DNA from 2 places in the Pseudoduganella sp. R-31 genome. Region 2 is predicted to be linked to the other one. Evidence: predicted binding sites of a transcription regulator. Region 2 holds the regulator's gene; the other holds the start of a gene.

Region 1 (10,006 bases), 2.5 Mb from region 2:
CTCAATCTTGATGTTCGACTTTGGCATGCCAGCCTCCTGCAGGGCAGCGGAGACACCAAGCATCATGTCTTCCGGTCCGCAGATGAAGGCGGTGTCGTAGTCCTTGATGTCGATCCAGTGCTGCAGGAACTGCTCGGTTTTTTCCTTTGTGATGCGGCCGTTGAACAGCTCAATATCCTGCTGCTCGCGCGACATCACATAGACAATGTTCAGTCGTTCAAGATAGGCATCCTTCAGCTCCATCAGTTCCGTCTTGAAGATCACGGACGAGGAAGCGCGATTGCCGTAGAACAGGGTAAATCGGCTGGTCGGCTCGGTCATCAGGGTAGTTTTGATGATCGACAGGATAGGCGTAATGCCGCTGCCTGCCGCAAAAGCCAGGTAACTCCTGCTCTGCCCCGCATCCAGCGGCACGTTGAAGTGGCCCATGGGCGGCATCACTTCGATGGTCGCACCGGGCTTCAGCGCTTCGTTGGCCCAGGTCGAGAACATGCCGCCCGGCGTGCGCTTGATCGCCACGCGCAGCGCGCCGTCCTGCACGGCGGAGCAGATCGAATACGAGCGGCGCACGTCCTCGTTATTGATGTTCGTGCGCAGGGTCAGGTGCTGGCCTTGCTGGTATTTGAAGCTTTCCTGCAGTTCGGCAGGCACGGCGAAGGTGACGGCGATGCAGTCGCGGGTCTCCTGCTGCACCTTGGCGACGGACAGTGGATAGAATTTGCTCATGGTGTCAGTGGCACTTGAAGTAGTCAAAGGGCTCGCGGCAATCGAGGCACTTGTACAGCGCCTTGCAGGGCGTGGAGCCGAACTGGCTGGTGATTTCGGTGTGGCTGGAGCCGCAGTGCGGGCAAACGACTTTCGGCGCCGACACCGCGCCGCGGGCAACTCCGGCCTTCAGCGGATCCAACGGCGCGGCGGAGGGGCGCGGGGCGCGCAGGCCGCTGATGTCGACCACGCGCTGTGCCGGCGGCGCGATGCCGTAGCCTTTCAGCTTGGCCTTGCCCGAATCGCTCATCCAGTCGGTCGTCCAGGCGGGCGACAGGCGGGTGATGATGTCGACCTGCCTGATGCCCGCATCGTGCAACGCGCCTTGCACCGCGTCGGCGATCACTTGCATGGCCGGGCAGCCCGAGTAAGTCGGCGTGATCGTGACCGCGCAGGACGATGCCCCGGTGACCTGCACATCACGCACGATGCCGAGGTCCACTACGGAGATCACAGGGATTTCCGGATCGGAGACCTGCTCCAGCAGCGTCCAGACACGCGCTGCGTCCATCACCACTCCGAACCCGGGTAAGCGCGCTGCAGGAACTGCATCTCCGCCAGCAGGTAGCCCAGGTGTTCGGTATGGCGGCCTTGCTTGCCGCCCTTCTGCATCCAGGCGTCGGCCGCTGGCATGGCCAGCGTCGCTTCTCCGAGGATATCCGACACGTGCGACAGCCACTGCTCGCGCAGCATGGCAGCCGGGGGCGCAACGCGTTCCGCAACCATGGCTTCATCCACCGCGTCGTAGTTGAACACCTCGCCGGTGTACATCCACAGTTCGTCAATCGCCGTCTGCGTGAACTGGTGCGACACGTCGGTGCCGTCGCCCAGGCGCACAATCAGGTCGCCGCTGCGGCGCAGGTGATAGGTCACTTCCTTCAGCGACTTCTCGGCGATCTCCGCGATGCGCGGGTCGCTGCTCTTGGTCAGCGCGCCGATCAGGAAGTAATGCCAGGTATCGAAGAAGAACTGGCGCACCAGGGTGTGTGCATAGTTGCCGTTCGGCTGCTCGACCAGCAGCACGTTCTTGTAGTCATGCGCGTCGCGCAGGTAAGCCAGCTTGTCCTCGTCGCGGCCCGCGCCTTCCAGTTCTGCGGCGTAGGTGTACCACATGCGGGTCTGGCCCAGCAGGTCCAGCGACACGTTCGACAGCGCCATGTCCTCTTCCAGCGCCGGGCCCTTGCCGCACAATTCGCACAGGCGCTGGCTCAGCACCATGGCGTTGTCGCCCAGGCGCAGCAGGTAATTGACCTTGTTATCCATAGCAGGAAGCCTTACAGGTTCTTCACTTCTTCCGGCATCGGGAAGAAGGTCGGGTGGCGGTACACCTTGCTGTTGGAAGGCTCGAACAGCGGGCCCTTGTCGGCCGGTGCGCTGGCAACGATATCGGAAGCGCGCACCACCCAGATGCTCACGCCTTCGTTGCGGCGCGTGTAGACGTCGCGCGCGTTGTTGATTGCCATCTCCGCATCGGGAGCATGCAGGCTGCCCACATGCTTGTGCGCCAGGCCGTGCTGGCTGCGAATGAAGACTTCCCACAGTGGCCATTCTTTGCTCATCTTGTCTCCTCTCAGGCCGCAGCCTGCTCCTTATTGTGTTTGTCGGCGTACGCCACCAGCGCGTCGCGGAACCATGCGCCGTCTTCATAAGCCTTGACGCGGGTGCGCAGGCGCTCGCGGTTGCAAGGGCCGTTGCCCTTCAGGACCTGGTGGAATTCTTCCCAATCGATTTCGCCGAAGTCGTAGGAGCCGCGCTCCTCGTTCCATTTCAGGTCAGGGTCGGGGATGGTCAGGCCCAGGAATTCTGCTTGCGGCACGGTCTGGTCGACCATGCGCTGGCGCAGTTCGTCGTTGGAGAACAGCTTGATGCGCCAGGCGCTCGATTGCGCGCTGTTGACTGAGGCCGCGTCGGACGGGCCGAACATCATCAGCGACGGCCACCACCAGCGGTTCAATGCATCCTGCGCCATCGCCTTCTGCTCCGGCGTGCCTTTGGCCAGCGACATCATGATGTCGTAGCCCTGGCGGGCGTGGAAGGACTCTTCCTTGCAGACGCGGATCATGGCGCGCGAATACGGGCCATAAGAGCAGCGGCACAGCGGGATCTGGTTGATGATGGCCGAGCCGTCCACCAGCCAGCCGATGGCGCCCATGTCGGCCCAGCTCAGCGTCGGGTAATTGAAGATGGACGAGTACTTGGCTTTGCCGCTGTGCAGGGCCGCCAGCAATTCGTCGCGCGACACGCCCAGGGTTTCGGCGGCGCTGTACAGGTAAAGGCCATGACCGGCTTCGTCCTGGATCTTGGCCAGCAGGATGGATTTGCGTTTCAGGGTCGGGGCACGGGTCACCCAGTTACCCTCAGGTAACTGTCCAACAATTTCGGAGTGGGCATGCTGGGAAATCTGGCGGATCAGGGTCTTGCGGTAAGCCTCCGGCATCCAGTCCTTTGGCTCGATCTTGATGCCGGCGTCGATGCGCGCCTGGAATTCGCGCTCCTGCGCGTCCATATCTTCTGCGGTCTGGACCTTTTTCAGGCCAGTTTCCACCATTTGTGCGTACATAAGGAGGGCCTCCTTGTTCGGGATAGCTTCATAATACGATACAAAAACTGCTTTGCAAACGAATTTTGTGTGTCATTTAAAAATTCTGTATCTAGATCAATGACAGTGTATAAAATCGGTCTATGCAAAAAAACCAGAAAATCAATGGCTGGATCGAAGAATTCCTGGCCAGCGACCCGCCGCGCTCCAAATCGCTGGTGATGACCATCTTCGGCGACGCCATCGTCCCGCACGGGGGCATGGTGTGGACGGGCAGCTTGATCGAACTGCTGGCTCCCTTCGGCGTCAACGACCGCCTGCTGCGCACCTCCGTATTCCGCCTGGCGCAGGAAGGCTGGCTGGGCGCCCAGCGCGACGGCCGCCGCAGCAGCTATGCCATCACGCCCGACGCCATGCGCCGCTTCAGCCGCGCCTTTCGTCGCATCTACGCGCCGCTGAATGTGCACTGGAACGGCCAGTGGACCCTGGTGCTGGCCGCCGATGGCCTCGACGCCCCGGCGCGCAGCCAGTTGCGCAAGGAGCTGTTATGGGAAGGCTACAGCGTGATCGCGCCCGGCATCGCCGGCCATCCCGCCGGCGATGTGGAGGCGCTGGAAGCCCTGCTGTCGCGCCTTGGACTGCTGCAGAAGGTATATGTGGTACAGGCCAGCGAAGTGCCCGGCCTGCGCGCACGGCCGCTGGGCGAGATGGTGGCCGAAGGCTGGGACCTGAGCGAAGTGGCCGCCGGCTATGAGAAGTTCGTCGCCAACTTCAGCACCGTGCCCGGCCTGCTGGCCGAGGCAGGCGAAATCGATCCCGAGCAAGCCTTCGTGCTGCGCACTTTGCTGATCCACGCCTACCGGCGCGTACAGCTGCACGACCCGCAACTGCCAATCGAACTGCTGCCCGAGCCCTGGCCCGGCGCCCGCGCCTACGAACTGGCCAGCCAGCTCTATCGCCAGCTTTCCGGCCCTGCCGAAAGGCACATTCTCGCCGCCCTGCAACGCGAAGATCCAAGCGCCCCGCAACCCGAAACCAGCTTCCACCAGCGCTTCGGCGGCCTGCTATCATCAGCTTGATCACCGTGGAGGTAGGATGGTCCGGCCTATCGGGATTGCCAGCCTGCTGTTGTCCTTACCCCTGGTTTGCCGGGCAGGGCCCAATACGAGCAGCGCTGGGGAATGAAGCTGCCGGACGACCTGGCGGCTGGGGCCTGGCTGACAGGATGAAAGTCGGGGTCAGGTCTGGCAATCCGCCAAAATGGCGGATTGCCAGACCTGACCCCGACTTTCATTCGGTGTATCATGTCGGGCTTCGCGCGACGGCGCTTCATTTTTCCGACAGGACACACAATGTCTATCAAGATCAGCAGCCAGTTCGACGCTGGCGCCATCGATGTGGTCAGCGTTACCTCCGCTGGCGATATCGATGTCAATATCCGCAAGGACTCGCATGCGGACATCATCCAGTGGTTCTATTTCCGTGTGCAGGGCGCGCAGGCCGTGCCGCTGACCATCCGTTTCCTGAATGCCGGCAAGGCTGCCTATGCCGAGGGCTGGAAGGGCTATAACGCCGTTGCGTCCTACGACCGCGACAACTGGTTCCGCGTCCCGACTTCCTTCGATGGCGAAGTGATGACCATCGAGCACGCGCCGGAACACGATTCCATCTACTACGCTTACTTCGAGCCGTATTCGTGGGAGCGCCACCTGTCCCTGCTGGACTCCGCGCAACTGCACCCGCTGGCCGAACTGGTCGACCTGGGCAGCACCGTGGAAGGCCGCGACATGAACATGCTGGTGATCGGCGACCAGGCAGCCGAAAAGAAGGTGTGGGTCATCGCGCGCCAGCACCCTGGAGAGACCATGGCTGAATGGTTCGTGGAAGGCATGGTCGAAGCCCTGCTCGACGCCGCCAATCCATATGCCCGCCAATGCCTGCAGGATGCCTGCTTCTACATCGTGCCGAACATGAACCCGGACGGCTCCGTGCGCGGCAACCTGCGCACCAACGCCGCCGGCGCGAACCTGAACCGCGAGTGGAACGAGCCGACCATGGAGCGCTCGCCGGAAGTCTTCTTGGTCAAGGAGAAAATGAAGGAAATCGGCTGCGACTTGTTCCTGGACGTGCACGGCGACGAAGGCCTGCCTTACGTCTTCGTGGCCGGCAGCGATGCCCTGCCGAACTTCACCAGGGAGCAGAAGGCCGCCCAGGACAAGTTCATCGCCGACTTCAAGCTGGCGTCGCCGGACTTCCAGTCCGAGCATGGCTATCCTGATTCGCCATACACCCCGGAAGTGTTGACCATGGGTTCGCCGCACATCACCCACCTGTTCGGCTGCCTGTCGCTGACCCTGGAACTGCCGTTCAAGGACAACGCCAACGATCCGGATGAACTGGTTGGCTGGAACGGCGCCCGTTCCGCCAAGCTGGGTGCGGACGTGCTGCAGCCTGTCCTGCGCACCCTGCGCCGTTTCTAAACTATCGCAGCAGCGCCCGGAATGCCTTCGGTATCCACGGGCGCGCTGCCAGCATGATGGTCACCGCGCGGCGCTGTTCCCACGGCAGCCGCGCATCATCCTGGTGCTGCAGCGAGAATTCGTCCGCCACCTGCTTCAGGCGATCCAGCAAGGCGCGTGTCGATTGCTGCGACAACATCACGCTCACCAGCCGCTGCACCTCATGATGGCCGTCGAAGCGGCTATCGAAATAATCGCTGTACGCTTCGTCGCGGAAAAAGCCCTGGATCGGGCCATTCGGCAGCCAGCTGAAAGTGCGCGCCACCAGCAGCTTCACCTTGTTGTTCGGCTTGAGCATCAGGAAGCCGATCTTGTCGAGCCTTAGCAGGCAGCCCGTCGCTTCGGCGGCGCTGATCTTGTAGTTCTTCACCACTTCTTCGATCGGCACCTGGTTCAGCGCCAGCACAGCCACCACCAGCAGCTTGGTGTCGCTGATGATTTCTTTCTCCTGCGCGTAGGTGAGTTGCGAGATCAAATGCGGCGTATCGGCGCTGGCTTGCGCCAGTTCGGCAAAATCCATCTCCAGCACAGCCAATACCTGCTCCAGCCGGTCGAGCGTGAAATTGCGGGCCGCGAACATGCGCTTGATGCTGGGTTCGGAAAGACCGATCTTCTGCCCCAGGGCGGCGTAAGTAATGCCGCGCGCCTTGAGCTGGCGTTTAAGCGCGTCGACCAGGCGGATGACGTTGGACATGCTTGAATTTCCTGCAATAAAGTATCGCAATATGATACCACCAGCATGGCGCGGCGCTACAGTGCGCGAAGCAATTGCCCTGCCCCTGGCAACGCAGCAAGATGGCCGCTCCTTTAACCTGTGGAGCAAAAAATGAAACGCACCCTGATCGCCGCCTTGCTTGCTGTCGCTTGCGCCAGCAGCCAGGCGGTGAATGGTTCGCAAGCCCTGAGCCTCGGCGGCCTGTCCGCCGTGGTTGTCGTGGCGGGATCCGTGGTGACAATGATGACCGGCAACTCGCCGGTAGTCGATTCCGTCGAGACGGTCGGCGAAAGCGTGTTGGTCGTGGTCAAAGCGGTAGGCGACGGCAGCAAGGCTACCTTGCAGTTCAGCGGCAAGGCGCTGGAAGGCGTCTCGATGGTTGCCGGCACCGCGATCAGCGTTGTGGCCATGTCGGCCGGCCATGCGCTGGTAGTATCGGGCAAGGTGATCGCCTTCATCCCGAACGAGGCGGGCAAGGCACTGCTGCATCACAGCCAGGTGAGCTAAGCCATGCGACGCCTGATCCTTGCAGTGTCGTTGGCCGGTGCAATGGCCGGCGCGGCCCACGCGGGCCAGAGCTGCGAACACAAGCCCATGTCGGTGGAAGAGGTGAAACGCGGCCTGGACCTGGCCCAGCGCAGCATGCAGGCGCTTGACGCCAGCGGCGCACAAGTGGCCGTGATTGCACGCGCCGGGCAGGACCTGTCCAAATATGGCTTGCATTATTCCCACGTCGGCCTGGCATGGCGAGATCATCCGGCAGGCCGCTGGGTGGTGGTGCAGTTGCTGAACGAATGCGGCACGGCCGATTCAGCCCTGTTCAACGATGGCCTGGGGAACTTCTTCCTGTCCGGGGTGCACGAGTACAAGGCGCAGCTGATGCTGCCTGCGCCGGAAGTGCAGCAACGGCTGGCGCAGGTGCTGGCTTCGCGCACGCCGCTACGCCTGCACCAGCCGCACTACAACATGCTGTCCTACGCCTGGTCGACGCGCTACCAGAACTCCAACCAGTGGGCGCTGGAGACGCTGGCGGCAGCCAGTGCGGATGCCGGCCGCGTCGAAACACGCGCTGAAGCGCAGCAGTGGCTCGGCCAGGCCGGCTTCCGCCCGCAGCCGGTGGAAATCGGCGCCCTGACGCGGCTTGGCGGCCGCATGTTCCGCGCCAACGTCGCCTTCGACGACCATCCGATGGGCCAGCGCATGCAAGGCCATATTACGACCGTGACGGTGGACGGCATTGAGCAGTTCATGCACAGCCGCGGCGCGCAGGTGATTGAGCTGTGACTATTTTCGGCTGAGTTTCCGCACGCGCGTCACGTGCTTGCGGCGCAGCCGTTCAAGCTCACGCGCCTGCGGATAGCCCGGCTGGCCGGGCGCGCGCAGGTGCGGCGGGATGAGGGACGGCGCCTCCGGCTCGAAATACAGCGCGGGAAGGCGCTCGCTTTGTCGTTTGCTGGTCATGCTTCATGTTAGGCCCAGCCCCCGGAAGTTGCCAGTTTTGCGCCGGCGCAAAGGCCGTGCCGCGATCTGCGCCGATCATGGGCCTTTATGGAGGCGAATATGAAGCTATTTATTCCCCTGCTGGCTTGCGCCTTGCTCGCCGGCTGCACCTCGATGCCCTATCGCCCGGCACAGGCGGATGGCGCCTTTCCCGGCCTGGCGGACTTTGCCGCCACGGCGCCGGGGCATAGCGTCGACGTGCTGCTGGTGCATGGCATGTGCACCCATGACGCGCGCTGGGCCGATGAAACAGTGGCGCAATTGGGCAGCGCACTCAAAGCCAGGGCGCCAGGCCCGTCCAGCGCGGTGCGCGCTATCGCAAGCGCGGATGGCATAGAGATAGTCGAGCGCACCATCACGTTGCGGCAAGGCGAATTGCGCATCAAGGCCCTGGTGTGGTCGTCCCTGACCACGGCCCTCAAGCGCCAGCTTGAATATGACCTCAGCACGCGCCTGCCGGCCACGCGCGCGAAGCTCAATGCACAGGCCAAGGACAAGCTGCTGGACGATTGCATCCCGGACGCCCTGATCTACCAGGGTGTCGCGCGCGACACCATCCAGCAGCGCATGGCGCAAGCAATCCTGCACGCGACCAGGGACGCCGCGCCGGACGCGCCGTTGCTGGTGCTGTCGTCCAGCCTTGGCAGCAAGATCCTGTTCGATACCCTGCTGCGCATGGAGGCCGCAGCCCAGAGCACCATCGACCGCATGGCCTACCTGGTGATGGCTGCCAACCAGATTCCCCTGCTTGCGCTGGCCGACCAGCAGCTGCCAGGCGCCACGCCAGGCTTGGCGGCAACCGTGGTGCAGCCGCCCGACAGCCTGCGAGCCGTCCTGCTGAAGCGCCGCGCGGGTCCAGCGCCGCGCAGCAGCAGCACGGGCAGACTGAACCTGGTGGCGTTCAGCGATCCCAACGAGCTGCTGTCCTATACGCTGGAGCGCGAACGCTATGCCGGGCTGGGAGTGGACGTGGTGAATGTGCTGGTATCAAATGCGCCGACATGGCTTGGCCTGCTGGAGCGCCCCGACCACGCGCACACCAATTACCTGCTCAACCCAGACGTTGCCCGAATGGTCGCGTGTGGTGAGCCGCGGAGTGCGCGCTGCGAATGATTTCGTAGACCTTGCGCGCTTCGGCGATCGTGTCGAAGCGCGGCAGCTCTTCAACCCCAGGCCAGGAAGCCAGCCCGCTGAACATATTTCCCGCAGCTGATATGCCGAAGGCAATGGTGCCCTCGCCATTTCGGTTTTCGGTCAGCGAGAACTCGCCCATTGCGCGCAAGTTCAGACTTTTCATCCTGCGCTTGAAAATGCCGGAGCGGATGATGATGCGTTCATCGGTAACCGCGTACTCGGTATACGCGCGTTGCCACGCTTCGACCACAAAGCGGCCGGCAATCATGTAAAGCCCGACCAGCACGAAGGGGATGCCCCACAGGCGAAACAACAGGGGCGCAGCTGAATTGAAGACGGAGTATTCCCAGAACAGGGCAAAGCCGCCCCACATCAGGCTGAATGGAATCATCAGCAAATCGGAAGCGCGCAGCATCAACCCCTGTCGCGGGGCGCCGCTCCATAAGACGCGTTCATTGATCGACAAGTTATCCATGCCGCCATCTTACCCGGCAGGAGTGCCTATAAATCTGGCAGATTGTCACTTCCAGAAAATCAGTAGGCGCTTCCACCAGCTTCGACCCGTTGGCGCTGCGTCATGTACGTTGGGAAGCACCGCGAAGTCGGTCACCAGGCTGGCCACGCGGCCATCCGCGCCATAACCGAAGTAGGAGGCGTACGGGCCGGCGCCTGCGCCGGCTGGAAAAGAGACGACGCAATCCGGGCCGGCCTGCGGGTCCATGAAACAGGCGCTGCCCGATTCCACGCTGTAGCCGAAGATCTCACCCGGCTTGAGCGTGCGGGCGTCCTGCGTCGCGACCAGCGCTGGGTACCAGTGGGCGACCGGCGTGTCGG
Region 2 (10,006 bases):
CGCCAATTTTCGTGGCAATCACCAGGCCATCGCGGTAGGGGCGCAAGGCTTCGCGGATCAATTGGTTGGTTACGTGCGGGCCGTAGAAATCGCTGGTGTCGATGTGATCGACACCGGATTCAACCGCCGTGCGCAAGACCTTCAATGCGCCTGCTGTATCGGCCGGCGGCCCGAAAACATGCGGCCCTGAAAGGCGCATGGCGCCGTAACCCATGCGATTGACGATCAGGTCTCCGAGGCAGTAAGTGGATGGTTGCTGGGACATGGTAGAGCTCCTTTTCAATGAGGTTCCCAGTCTAGAAGCGAATCGACCGTTCGATAAGCCGGTATAATCAAAACAGCCCGTACGAAAATTTGCACAATGCGCGTCGATCTTGCCGACCTGAATGCTTTCATTGCCGTTGCACGCGCCCAAGGCTTTCGCGATGGCGCGCGTGCGATGGGCGTCAGCGCATCCGGTCTCAGCGAAGCGGTGCGCCGCCTGGAAGCCCAGTTGGGAGTGCGGCTGCTGAACCGCACCACGCGCAGCGTCACCTCCACTGAAGCGGGCAAGCGCCTGCTGGCGCGCCTCCAGCCCGCCCTGTCAGAAGTCGATGCCGCCCTCGCCGAAGTGAACGGCTTGCGCGACCGGCCAGCCGGCAGATTGAGGCTGAACGTCCCCATCAGTGCAGCACGACTGGTATTGCCGGCCATCGTACCGGCGTTCCTGGCCGCCTATCCCGACATACAACTGGAAATTGCCGCAGAAGAGGGCCTCGTCGACGTGCTTGCCGCGGGCTGCGACGCAGGCATTCGCTATGACGAGCGCCTTGAGCAGGACATGATCGCGGTACCCATCGGCCCACGGGTCCAGCGCTTTGCCGCCGCTGCCGCGCCTGTCTACCTCGACAAACGCGGGCGGCCCGACCATCCGCAACAACTGCTCCAGCACGATTGCTTGCGCATGCGCTTTGCCGGGCGCGCCGTACCGCCATGGGAATTCAGGCGCGATGGGGAAACCGTGAAAGTCGATGTCAACGGCCCCTTGCTGGTGGAGCCATCCGGTGCCGTTGAACTGATCGTCGACGCGGCCAAGGCAGGAAGCGGGGTCATCTATCTGTTCGAAGACTGGCTGCGCCCGCACCTGGACAATGGCGCCCTGGAAGCGGTGCTGGAACCCTGGTGGCAATCCTTTACGGGCCCTTTCCTCTACTACCCAGGGCGCCGGCTGGTTCCGCCGCCCTTGCGCGCCTTCATAGACTTTGTCAAAAGTGAAAATTGACATGGATCATGTGCCCGAATTTTTTCCAGCGGCACAATTGCGGTTCGACACTACTGGAGAACCCCATGGATTCCATCGTCTTCGGGCCGGACCTCGCACTGGGCATTCCCGTTCTCGACCAGTCGCACCGCATCGTCTTCGACATGCTCGACGCCATGGAAAGCCTGCCCCGTCCCGCCTTTGACGCAGCCTGCCGCGACCTGGCAGCTGAATTCATGGAACACCTGCGCGAAGAAAACAGCCTGATGGAGCGCATCGCCTACCCGGCTGCCCAGGCCCACCGCGCAGCCCATGGCTACTTGCTGGAAAAGGTCGCCCGCACCCTGCGCCTGCTGAAGGACGACGAGGAAGCCACGGCACGCGACATCATCCGCACGCTGCCGGACTGGCTCGAAGCCCACATCAACACGATGGACCTTGCGCTCGCAGTTGCGGCTTCCCGGTTAGAGTAATAAAGTGCTTGACTTAGAGTGCACTCTAACTTTTACGATCACCCCATGGAATCGCACCTGAGCATTGACGAAGTCGCCAAACGTACCGGCCTCACAGCCTACACCCTCCGCTATTACGAGCGCATCGGGCTGATTGCCCCGGTCAATCGTGCAGCGGGCGGCCGGCGGCGCTATGCGGCCTCGGACCTTGCCTGGATCGAATTCCTGCTGCGTCTGCGAACGACCCATATGCCAATCGGCAAAATGCAGTCATTCGCAAAACTTCGCGGCGCTGGGGACTCGACGGTGCCGGAACGGCGCCGGATGCTGGAAGAGCATATGCAGAACGTGCTCGCCGAAATCGAGGCGATGCAACAATCTGCAGCATCATTGCAGGCCAAGATCGAGTATTACCGCTCCCTGGAGCAGTCCCTGGCGTCGAATCCAACCACCGATGGAGCACATGCCAATGAACACCGAAAGCCGCTACGAGCGCGGGCTCGCAAAACTGCGTGAAGTCGACGGCCAGGCCGGCGACCGCGTCGTGCAAAGCCTGGAAGATATTGCGCCCGATTTCGCCCGCTACCTGATCGAATTCCCCTTTGGCGACATCTATTCGCGCCCGGGGCTTGACCTGAAATCACGCGAGATCGCTGTGGTGGCCGCGCTGACCGCCATGGGCAACGCTGCGCCCCAGCTCAAGGTGCACATCCACGCCGCCCTCAACGTCGGCGTCAGCCGCGAAGAGATCGTGGAGACCATCATGCAGATGGCCGTCTACGCCGGCTTTCCGGCTGCGCTCAACGGCCTGATGGCCGCCAAAGAAGTGTTCGCGCAATAAAAAAGGGGCAGCAAGAGCTGCCCCATACACCCCCTACAGGTGAGAAAACTGGTAAGCCGGTCAGGCGACAGCGAGTTCCTGCGCCATGCCGCCGGACGACATGGCCTCGAGCCTGGCGCGGTCGGTAATGCGCAGATCGCGGTTGCTCAGGACGATCGAGCCATCCTGGCGCAGGCGGGCCAGCTGGCGGCTGACGCTTTCCACGGTCAGGCCCAGGTAGCCGCCGATATCTTCACGCGACATGCGCAACTGGAAGCTGGTCGAAGAGTAGCCGCGCTGGGCGTAACGGCCAGCGAGGTTCAGCAGGAACATGGCCAGCCGCTGTTCGGCGCGCATATGGCTCAGGAACAGCATCACCGACTGCTCGCGCTGGATTTCGCGGCTCATGGTGCGGTGGAACTGCTGCAGCAAGCCGGGAATCTGCATCACCAGCTCTTGCAGGCGGTTGAAGGGGATCTCGCAGACTTCACTGTCCTCCAGCGCCACGGCATTGCAGGAATGCTGGCCATTGCCGATGGCTTCCATGCCCAGCAGGTCGCCGGCCATGTGGAAACCGCCAATCGTCTGTTCGCCGCGCTGGTTCACCTGCACGGTCTTGAAGTGGCCGAAGCGCACGGCATACAGGCTGTGGAAGCTGTCGCCGGTCTTGTACAGCGGCTCGTCGCGGTTCACGCGGCGGCGGCGGGAAATGATCTGGTCAAGGCGAGCAACATCTTCGTCGGCCAGGCCCTGTGGCAAGCAAAGGCGGTTGAAGCTGCACAGCGAGCATTTGGCTGCGACTGGTGCGCAGGATTTGGTGGCGTTTGCAGGGGTGATTGGGATGACCGGGCTCATTTTGCTGCTCCTTGTTTTCGATGGAAGCAGTATCGCGCCCGGCGTCATTTCCCGGTATCAAGCATCCTGTGTAGTTGCTGTAGTGGTTCCCCTACAGCCGCTCAGATCAGCCCGTGCTCGAGGGCATAGCGGGTCAGCTCAGCATTCGTGGACATGCCCATTTTCTCGAGGATGCGGCTGCGATAGGTTGTCACAGTGTTAGGACTGAGATGTAGTTTTTCCCCTATGCGCACCAGGGACTCGCCCTGGGCAATCAGTTTGAAAACTTCCAGTTCGCGGTTGGAGAGCTCTTCGTGGTCGCCGCTCGGGCCGCCGCCGACCAGGGTTGCCAGTTTTTCAAGCAACGCCGGGCTCACGTGCTTGCCGCCCGAGGCAGCCTTGCGCACGGCCTCGATCAGGGTCGCCGTCGGCGCATCCTTGGTCAGGTAGCCGGAGGCGCCCGATTTCAGCGCGCGCACCGCGTAAATTTCCTCGGAATAGGTGCTCAGCACCAGCACCGCCATGCGCGGGCATTCGCTGCGCAGGGTCTTCAACAGGTCCAGGCCATTCTTGCCCGGCATCTTGATGTCCACCAGCGCCACGTCGAAACTGCGCTCGGCCACGCGCTGCATCGCTTCGACGGCGTTGCCGGCCTCGCCCTCCACGCTGATGTCGGGCGCCGTGCCCAGCATGAGGCGCACGCCATTGCGTGCAATCGCATGGTCGTCGACCAGCAAAACGGTGATCTTGTCACCCATTCTTGTCCTCCAAAGGCAGCCGCAGCTGCAGGGTAGTGCCCTGCCCGGCCTTGCCGCTGATATTCAGTTCGCCGGCAAAGCGGCGCGTGCGCTCGTGCATGCCGAACAAGCCCCACGATTCCCGGTCGGACAAGCCGGCACTTTCGATACCCTTGCCATTGTCTTCCACCCGCAGCACCACGTTTTCGCCGTCAATATCCACGATGACGCGCGCCTCGCTCGCTTCGGCATGGCGCACCACGTTGGTCAGCGCTTCCTGCGCGACGCGGAACAACATGGTGCTGCGCTCCGCATCGAGCTCCAGCGCCTGCGCCTCCGGCGTGATATTGCAGGTGCATTGCAAGCCGCTGCGCTGCGCCACCTGTTCCGCATACCATTCCAGCGCAGGCCAGATGCCCAGCTGGTCCAACACGCTTGGACGCAGGTCGGTAATCACGCGGCGCACGGTCTCTATCGCATCTTGCGCCAGCTTGGCCGCATCCTTCAACAGTGGGTCCGATTGCTCGCCGCCGCGCTCGATGGCGACCGAGATATAGGCCTTGATGCCGGTCAGCAGGCCGCCCAGTTCATCATGGATTTCCTGGGCGATGCGGGTGCGTTCGTGTTCCTTCAGTTTTTCCTGGTACGCGGCCAGTTCACGCAGCTCTTTCTGCGACTGCCGCAGCACCTGTTCAGCCAGTTGTTTCTCGTCGATCAGGCGCTGCTCGCGCAGCAGGCGGTCGATGGCGCCCGCCAGGAAGTCGAGGTAGCGGCCGTCGTTGTCCTTCACCAGGTAGTCGCGCGCGCCGCGGCGCATCGCTTCCGCCGCAACGGTGGCACTGTCGGCGCCGGTCAGCATCATCACCGGGATATTTGGCTGGGGTTCGCCGCGGTCTGCCGCGAGACGTGCCAGGAATTCAAGCCCGGTCAGGTCGGGCAAGTGATAATCGAGCAGGATGCAGTCGGGCTCTTCGCGCAAGGCGATATCCAGGCCTTCCTGGCCACTTTCCGCTTCCAGCAATTCGCAGTTGAAGCCCGGCGCCTGCGCAAAGGCGCGGCGGCAGGCGATACGGTCAACGATATCGTCTTCGACGATAAGGACCCTTACCCTGTTCATGGCAGCTCGCTGATCGTCCAGTACAGGTTGATGGAGCGGACCACCTCCACGAACTGGCGGTAGTCCACCGGCTTGGTCATGTAGCCGGCGACACCCAGGTCGAAGCTGCGCATCTTGTCCTGCTGTTCTTCCGACGTGGTCAGGACGATGACCGGGATGCGGCGCAGCAGCGGGTCCTGCTTGACGTTCTGCAGGAACTCGATGCCGTTCATGATCGGCATGTTCAGGTCCAGCAGGATGATGCATGGCTGTTCGTTGCCCGGCTCGCGCAGGTATTCCAGCGCGGCCTCGCCGTTTTCCGTCGCCACGACACGGTTGCTGACATGGACTTCCTTCAGCGCGCGCAGGATGGTCATCACGTCGACCTGGTCGTCCTCCACCAGCAGGATCGGCTTGCTCGTATTATTCATGCGTTATTCTTTCTTTTCTTTGGCAGGGTGAAATAGAAGGTCGTGCCCTTGCCCAGCTCGGACTCCAGCCACACCCTGCCCTGGTACATTTCCACAATTTTTTTCACCAGCGCCAGGCCGACACCCGTGCTTTCAACCCGGTCGCGCGGCGCCAGCGTCTGGAACAGCTGGAAAATCCGTTCAAAATGACGCTCCGCGATGCCGGGGCCGTTGTCGCGAACGTGGAAGCGCCACTGGCTGCCTTCGTCGGCCCAGCCCACTTCGATTTCGCCTTCCGGCTTGTCCATGTACTTGACCGCGTTGGACACCAGGTTGTGGAACAACTGCTGGATGCGGGTCGGTTCGCCGGCAACTGTCGGCATGCCGGGCATCACGGTAACCTTGATATGCGCCGGAACTGCCAGCAGGTCAACCACTTCGGCCACCAGCTGGTCGAGCTGCACCGGCACCACGGCTTCCTTGATGCGGCCCACGCGCGAATACTGCAGGATGCCGTCGATCAGGGCACCCATGCGGTGGACCCGGTTGATCAGGAGCCGCATGTGCTCCTTGCCTTCTTCATTGAACTTGTCGGCGTAATCATGCGCCAGCCAGTCGGCCAGCGAGCCGATGCCGCGCAGCGGCGCTTTCAGGTCGTGCGACACGACGTAGGCAAAGTTGGTCAGTTCTTCGTTGGCGCTGGTGAGCTCCTGCAGCAGTTGCTGCGCCTTTTCTTCGGCGTGCTTGCGCTCGGTGATGTCGCGCACCAGTCCAGTGAACATGCGGCGCCCGCCCAGCCACATTTCCGTGACGGCCAGGTCCATCGGAAAGATGCTGCCGTCGCGGCGCAGGCCCTGCACTTCACGGCCCTTGCCGATGATGCGCTTTTCGCCGGTGGTCATGTAATGCTGCAGGTAGCCGTCGTGCGCTTCGCGGTGCGGCGCCGGCATCAGGATCTTGACGTTGCGGCCCAGGACTTCCGATTCCGGATAGCCGAACATGCGCTCTGCGGCCGGGTTGACCCGTTCGATGATGCCGTGCTCGTCGATCGTGATGATCGCATCGACCGCTGTTTCGAAGATCGCGCGCATGCGCGCTTCGCTTTCCTGCAGCGCGTGTTCGGCCTTCTTGCGGGCGCTGATATCGTGGATGGTCGCCATCACCATCGGCTGGGTGCCATTATCCTGCAGGGGCGACAGGCTCACCTCGACCGGGAACTCGGTGCCGTCCTTGCGGGTGGCGAACAGTTCGAATCCGGCCCCCATGGCGCGCGGATGCGGGCGTTCGAAATAGCTGCCGCGCAGGCCAACGTGGCCGTGGCGGAAGCGTTCGGGAATCAGCGATTCCAGCGACTTGCCTTGCAGTTCGCCCGGCTCATAGCCAAACAGGTTTTCCAGCGCCGGGTTGACCAGGATCAGTTGGCCTTCCTTGTCGATGATCAGCATCGCGTCCGTCGCCGACGCCAGCAGCCATTGCAGGCTGCGTTCCGCAATCGTTGAATGTGTCAAAGCCTGGTCCTGTCGGTGGTCAAATCCAGTCATCCTAAGATTGTAGCGTCCCTTGGGGCAAGAGGCCAAATGCGGCTCCTCAAGAATAAGGCGGTCAAACTTGACTTAGGTCAAGCGACACTGGTGACGCGGCGCAAGATGCCCGTTAAAGTGCCCCAAAAGTGGAGACTAGCCATGCTACCTGAAGAAATTGACCGTTGGACTGCCGTCCTGCGCCAGCGGCGCGAGGTACTGGCTGGCCGCGACTCTGCCGAAGTGGCGGCGATCGATGCTGCGCTGGAGCGTTTGCAGGCCGGGACCTTTGGCCAGTGCCTGCGCTGCGGGGGCGCGATCTCCGCGGGGCGCATGCAGGCCCAGCCTGGGGCCGCGACTTGCCTGGCATGCCAGGAACTCGCCGAACGCCAGCGCTCCTTCATCTCGCTTCCTGCCGCTTAACGCAGCTTCGACCTGTATGGCCTGCATGCCGGGCCTTCGCTTTCCGCGCCATTGCAGATATGCCGCCGGCACTCCACGGCGCCGCGCTCCCCAGGCCATGGGCAGCGCTTGAAGACTTCCGCGTACCTCTCCGGTTCGGCTACAAGCTTGCGGCGCAGTGCACTTTTCTTGCGTGGCGGCTGTTTGGCGCTGGCCTGATGCTTCGAGCGCGCAGTAGCGCCATTCCCAGGGCGCGCGCGGTGGCGCGGAGCCGCGACGGGCTTGCTTGCTGCGGGCTCCGTCACCGATGAACCCTCCAACGCCGACCCGCCTTGCCTGCTGGCGCCCTGCATTCCCGGTTCCGCAAGCGCCGGCGCCCGCGCCACGGCCTGCGGCCCTGGCGCCGCCTGCGCCCTGCCGCCATCCGGTGCAAGCGTGGTGGCGACTGCCATCAGGTCCCGTTCAATGCCTACGCGCTGCGCGAGGACGACCGCGCCACCCGCCAGGCCGGCCAGCAGCGCCCCGCATGACATCCAGAACACCGGCCCTTGCCACTCCAGCAGCCGCGCCCGCGACGAGCGGCCGGGACGCACAGGCGGTTCCGCGCCCGCATCCTGCGCCGGCGGCGGCTGTGGCTTTTCGCTGTCGTCTTGTTGTTCTGTCATACGCCAAACATAGCAACAATTACATGGGAATGTCGCATGCTTGTGGCTCACGTGACGCTTGAGCTAAGATAATTACTCCGGTGCAAATGGGCCACACCCATGAAAAGCTTCCAGGGCTTCTTCCGTGATCTAGGACTCCAGCGCAAACTCTTGCTGGTGTCGGTCCTCACGACGATTGCGGCCATGCTCGTTGCACTGCTTGCACTGGCCAGCTACGACTTGCTGGTCGCCCGCCCGCGCGTGGTGCAAGACCTCGCCGTGCGCAGCGAACTGTTCGCATTGAGCTTCGATTCGGACCTCAACTTCGGCGACAGCAGCGCCGCGGCGCGCAAGCTGGAAGCCTTGCGCAGCAGTCCCGAGATTACCCAGGCCTGCCTGTTCACTGCCGACAAACGCGTGTTTAGCCACTTCAACCGCGATCCCTCCGAAAGGTGCGAATGGTCGCAGGAACTGGAACGCGAAGGGCATCGCTTCGACGGTTACGCATTGGCGACGCTATCCCCCATCCGGTTCGAGCGCGAGCTGGTCGGCTACCTGGCGACCATTTACCACCTGCCGTCGGTGCTGGAGCGACTGCGCCAGTACGGCCTGGTGCTCGGCGTGGTGCTGCTCACCCTGTCGTTTGGCGGCATCCTGTATGCCTTCAGTTCACGCCGGCTGGTCACGCAGCCGCTGCTCGCGCTGTCTGCCGTCGCCGACCGCGTCACGCGCGAGCAGCGCTTCGACCTGCGCTCGCCGGTCAGCAGCCGAGACGAAGTCGGCCGGCTGGCCACGGCCTTCAACGCCATGCTCGCCACCATCGCAGCGCGCGATGCAGCCCTGCGCCGCAGCCAGGCCCTGCTCACCAACATCGTCGAGAAGTCCTCAGCGGTGATCTACGTCAAAGACCTCGACGGCCGCTACCTGATGGTCAACCACAGCTTCCGCATGCTGCTGCCTCCCGGGTCGCCTGAGCCGCTCGGGAATACCGACGAAGTGCTGTTCAGCCGCGACATGGCGCATTCGATCCGCCAGGCCGACCGCGCAGTGTTGGCGAGCGGGCGGGCCTCCAGCCATGAAGAGACCTCCGGCGGCACGGTGGGCGGCCCACGCACCTATATTTCCGAGAAATTCCCGCTGATCGACGAATTCGGCCATATCTGGGCGCTGGGCGGCGTCTCCACCGACATCACGGACCGCAAGCGCAGCGAACTGGAACTCGAAGACCTGGTCAATGTGCGTACCCGCCAGATCGCCGACACCAACCGCGAACTGGCCGATTCCCTCGGCAGCCTCCAGCGCGCGCAAGAGGAGCTGGTGCGCAGCGAAAAGCTGGCGGCGCTGGGTTCTCTGGTTGCCGGCGTGGCGCACGAATTGAATACGCCTATCGGCAACAGCCTGCTGGCCGTCAGCACCCTGCTGGACCAGACCACGGCCTTTGCCTCCGCGGTGGAATCCGGCGTCAAGCGCTCCGCACTCGCCGCCTATCTTGGCGACGTCAACAACGGCAGCCAGATCGTGCTGCGCAACCTTCATCGTGCGGTGGACCTGGTGTCGAGCTTCAAGCAGGTTGCCGTCGACCGGGCGACTTCGCAAAGCCGTGAATTCCAGCTGGATGAACTGGTATCAGAAATCCTGCTGGTGCTGATGCCGACGTTTAAGAAGTCCGGCATCCGGGTCAGCCACGCCATACCGCGCGGGATCGTCATGGCCAGCTACCCGGGACCATTCGGCCAGGTGCTCATCAACCTCGTCAACAATGGATTGATTCATGCCTTTGAAGGCAAGGAGCATGGCGAAATCGTCATCACGGCCGACGCCATCGGCACGGACTCGGTAGCGATCTCGGTA

The links. The regulator FNR, encoded in region 2, switches genes on or off when oxygen is low (the NO sensors DNR and NnrR bind a similar motif). The targets are predictions, from matches to a motif close to TTGATNNNNATCAA.
Region 1: a site for FNR is predicted at 3,412-3,425, ahead of paaX (phenylacetic acid degradation operon negative regulatory protein PaaX). Genes of this name have one in related genera too.

Annotation. Positions count from the first base shown of each region.
Region 1 covers NZ_CP183986.1:6,152,088-6,162,093, forward strand. The annotation lists gene paaE (1,2-phenylacetyl-CoA epoxidase subunit PaaE) at 1-726, opposite strand, end outside; gene paaD (1,2-phenylacetyl-CoA epoxidase subunit PaaD) at 731-1,276, opposite strand; gene paaC (1,2-phenylacetyl-CoA epoxidase subunit PaaC) at 1,276-2,028, opposite strand; gene paaB (1,2-phenylacetyl-CoA epoxidase subunit PaaB) at 2,040-2,324, opposite strand; gene paaA (1,2-phenylacetyl-CoA epoxidase subunit PaaA) at 2,336-3,325, opposite strand; gene paaX (phenylacetic acid degradation operon negative regulatory protein PaaX) at 3,448-4,383, shown strand; gene ACN9MY_RS28055 (M14 family metallopeptidase) at 4,657-5,784, shown strand; gene ACN9MY_RS28060 (helix-turn-helix domain-containing protein) at 5,786-6,517, opposite strand; gene ACN9MY_RS28065 (hypothetical protein) at 6,650-7,045, shown strand; gene ACN9MY_RS28070 (DUF2145 domain-containing protein) at 7,049-7,822, shown strand; gene ACN9MY_RS28075 (hypothetical protein) at 7,823-7,999, opposite strand; gene ACN9MY_RS28080 (hypothetical protein) at 8,099-9,151, shown strand; gene ACN9MY_RS28085 (PH domain-containing protein) at 9,090-9,587, opposite strand; gene ACN9MY_RS28090 (DUF4241 domain-containing protein) at 9,693-10,006, opposite strand, start outside.
Region 2 covers NZ_CP183986.1:3,614,747-3,624,752, reverse strand. The annotation lists gene ACN9MY_RS16560 (aldo/keto reductase family oxidoreductase) at 1-265, opposite strand, end outside; gene ACN9MY_RS16555 (LysR substrate-binding domain-containing protein) at 362-1,261, shown strand; gene ACN9MY_RS16550 (bacteriohemerythrin) at 1,327-1,713, shown strand; gene ACN9MY_RS16545 (MerR family transcriptional regulator) at 1,759-2,208, shown strand; gene ACN9MY_RS16540 (carboxymuconolactone decarboxylase family protein) at 2,162-2,533, shown strand; gene fnr (fumarate/nitrate reduction transcriptional regulator Fnr) at 2,594-3,367, opposite strand; gene ACN9MY_RS16530 (response regulator) at 3,469-4,104, opposite strand; gene ACN9MY_RS16525 (response regulator) at 4,097-5,200, opposite strand; gene ACN9MY_RS16520 (response regulator) at 5,197-5,610, opposite strand; gene ACN9MY_RS16515 (sensor histidine kinase) at 5,607-7,097, opposite strand; gene ACN9MY_RS16510 (TraR/DksA family transcriptional regulator) at 7,272-7,532, shown strand; gene ACN9MY_RS16505 (hypothetical protein) at 7,529-8,176, opposite strand; gene ACN9MY_RS16500 (ATP-binding protein) at 8,276-10,006, shown strand, end outside.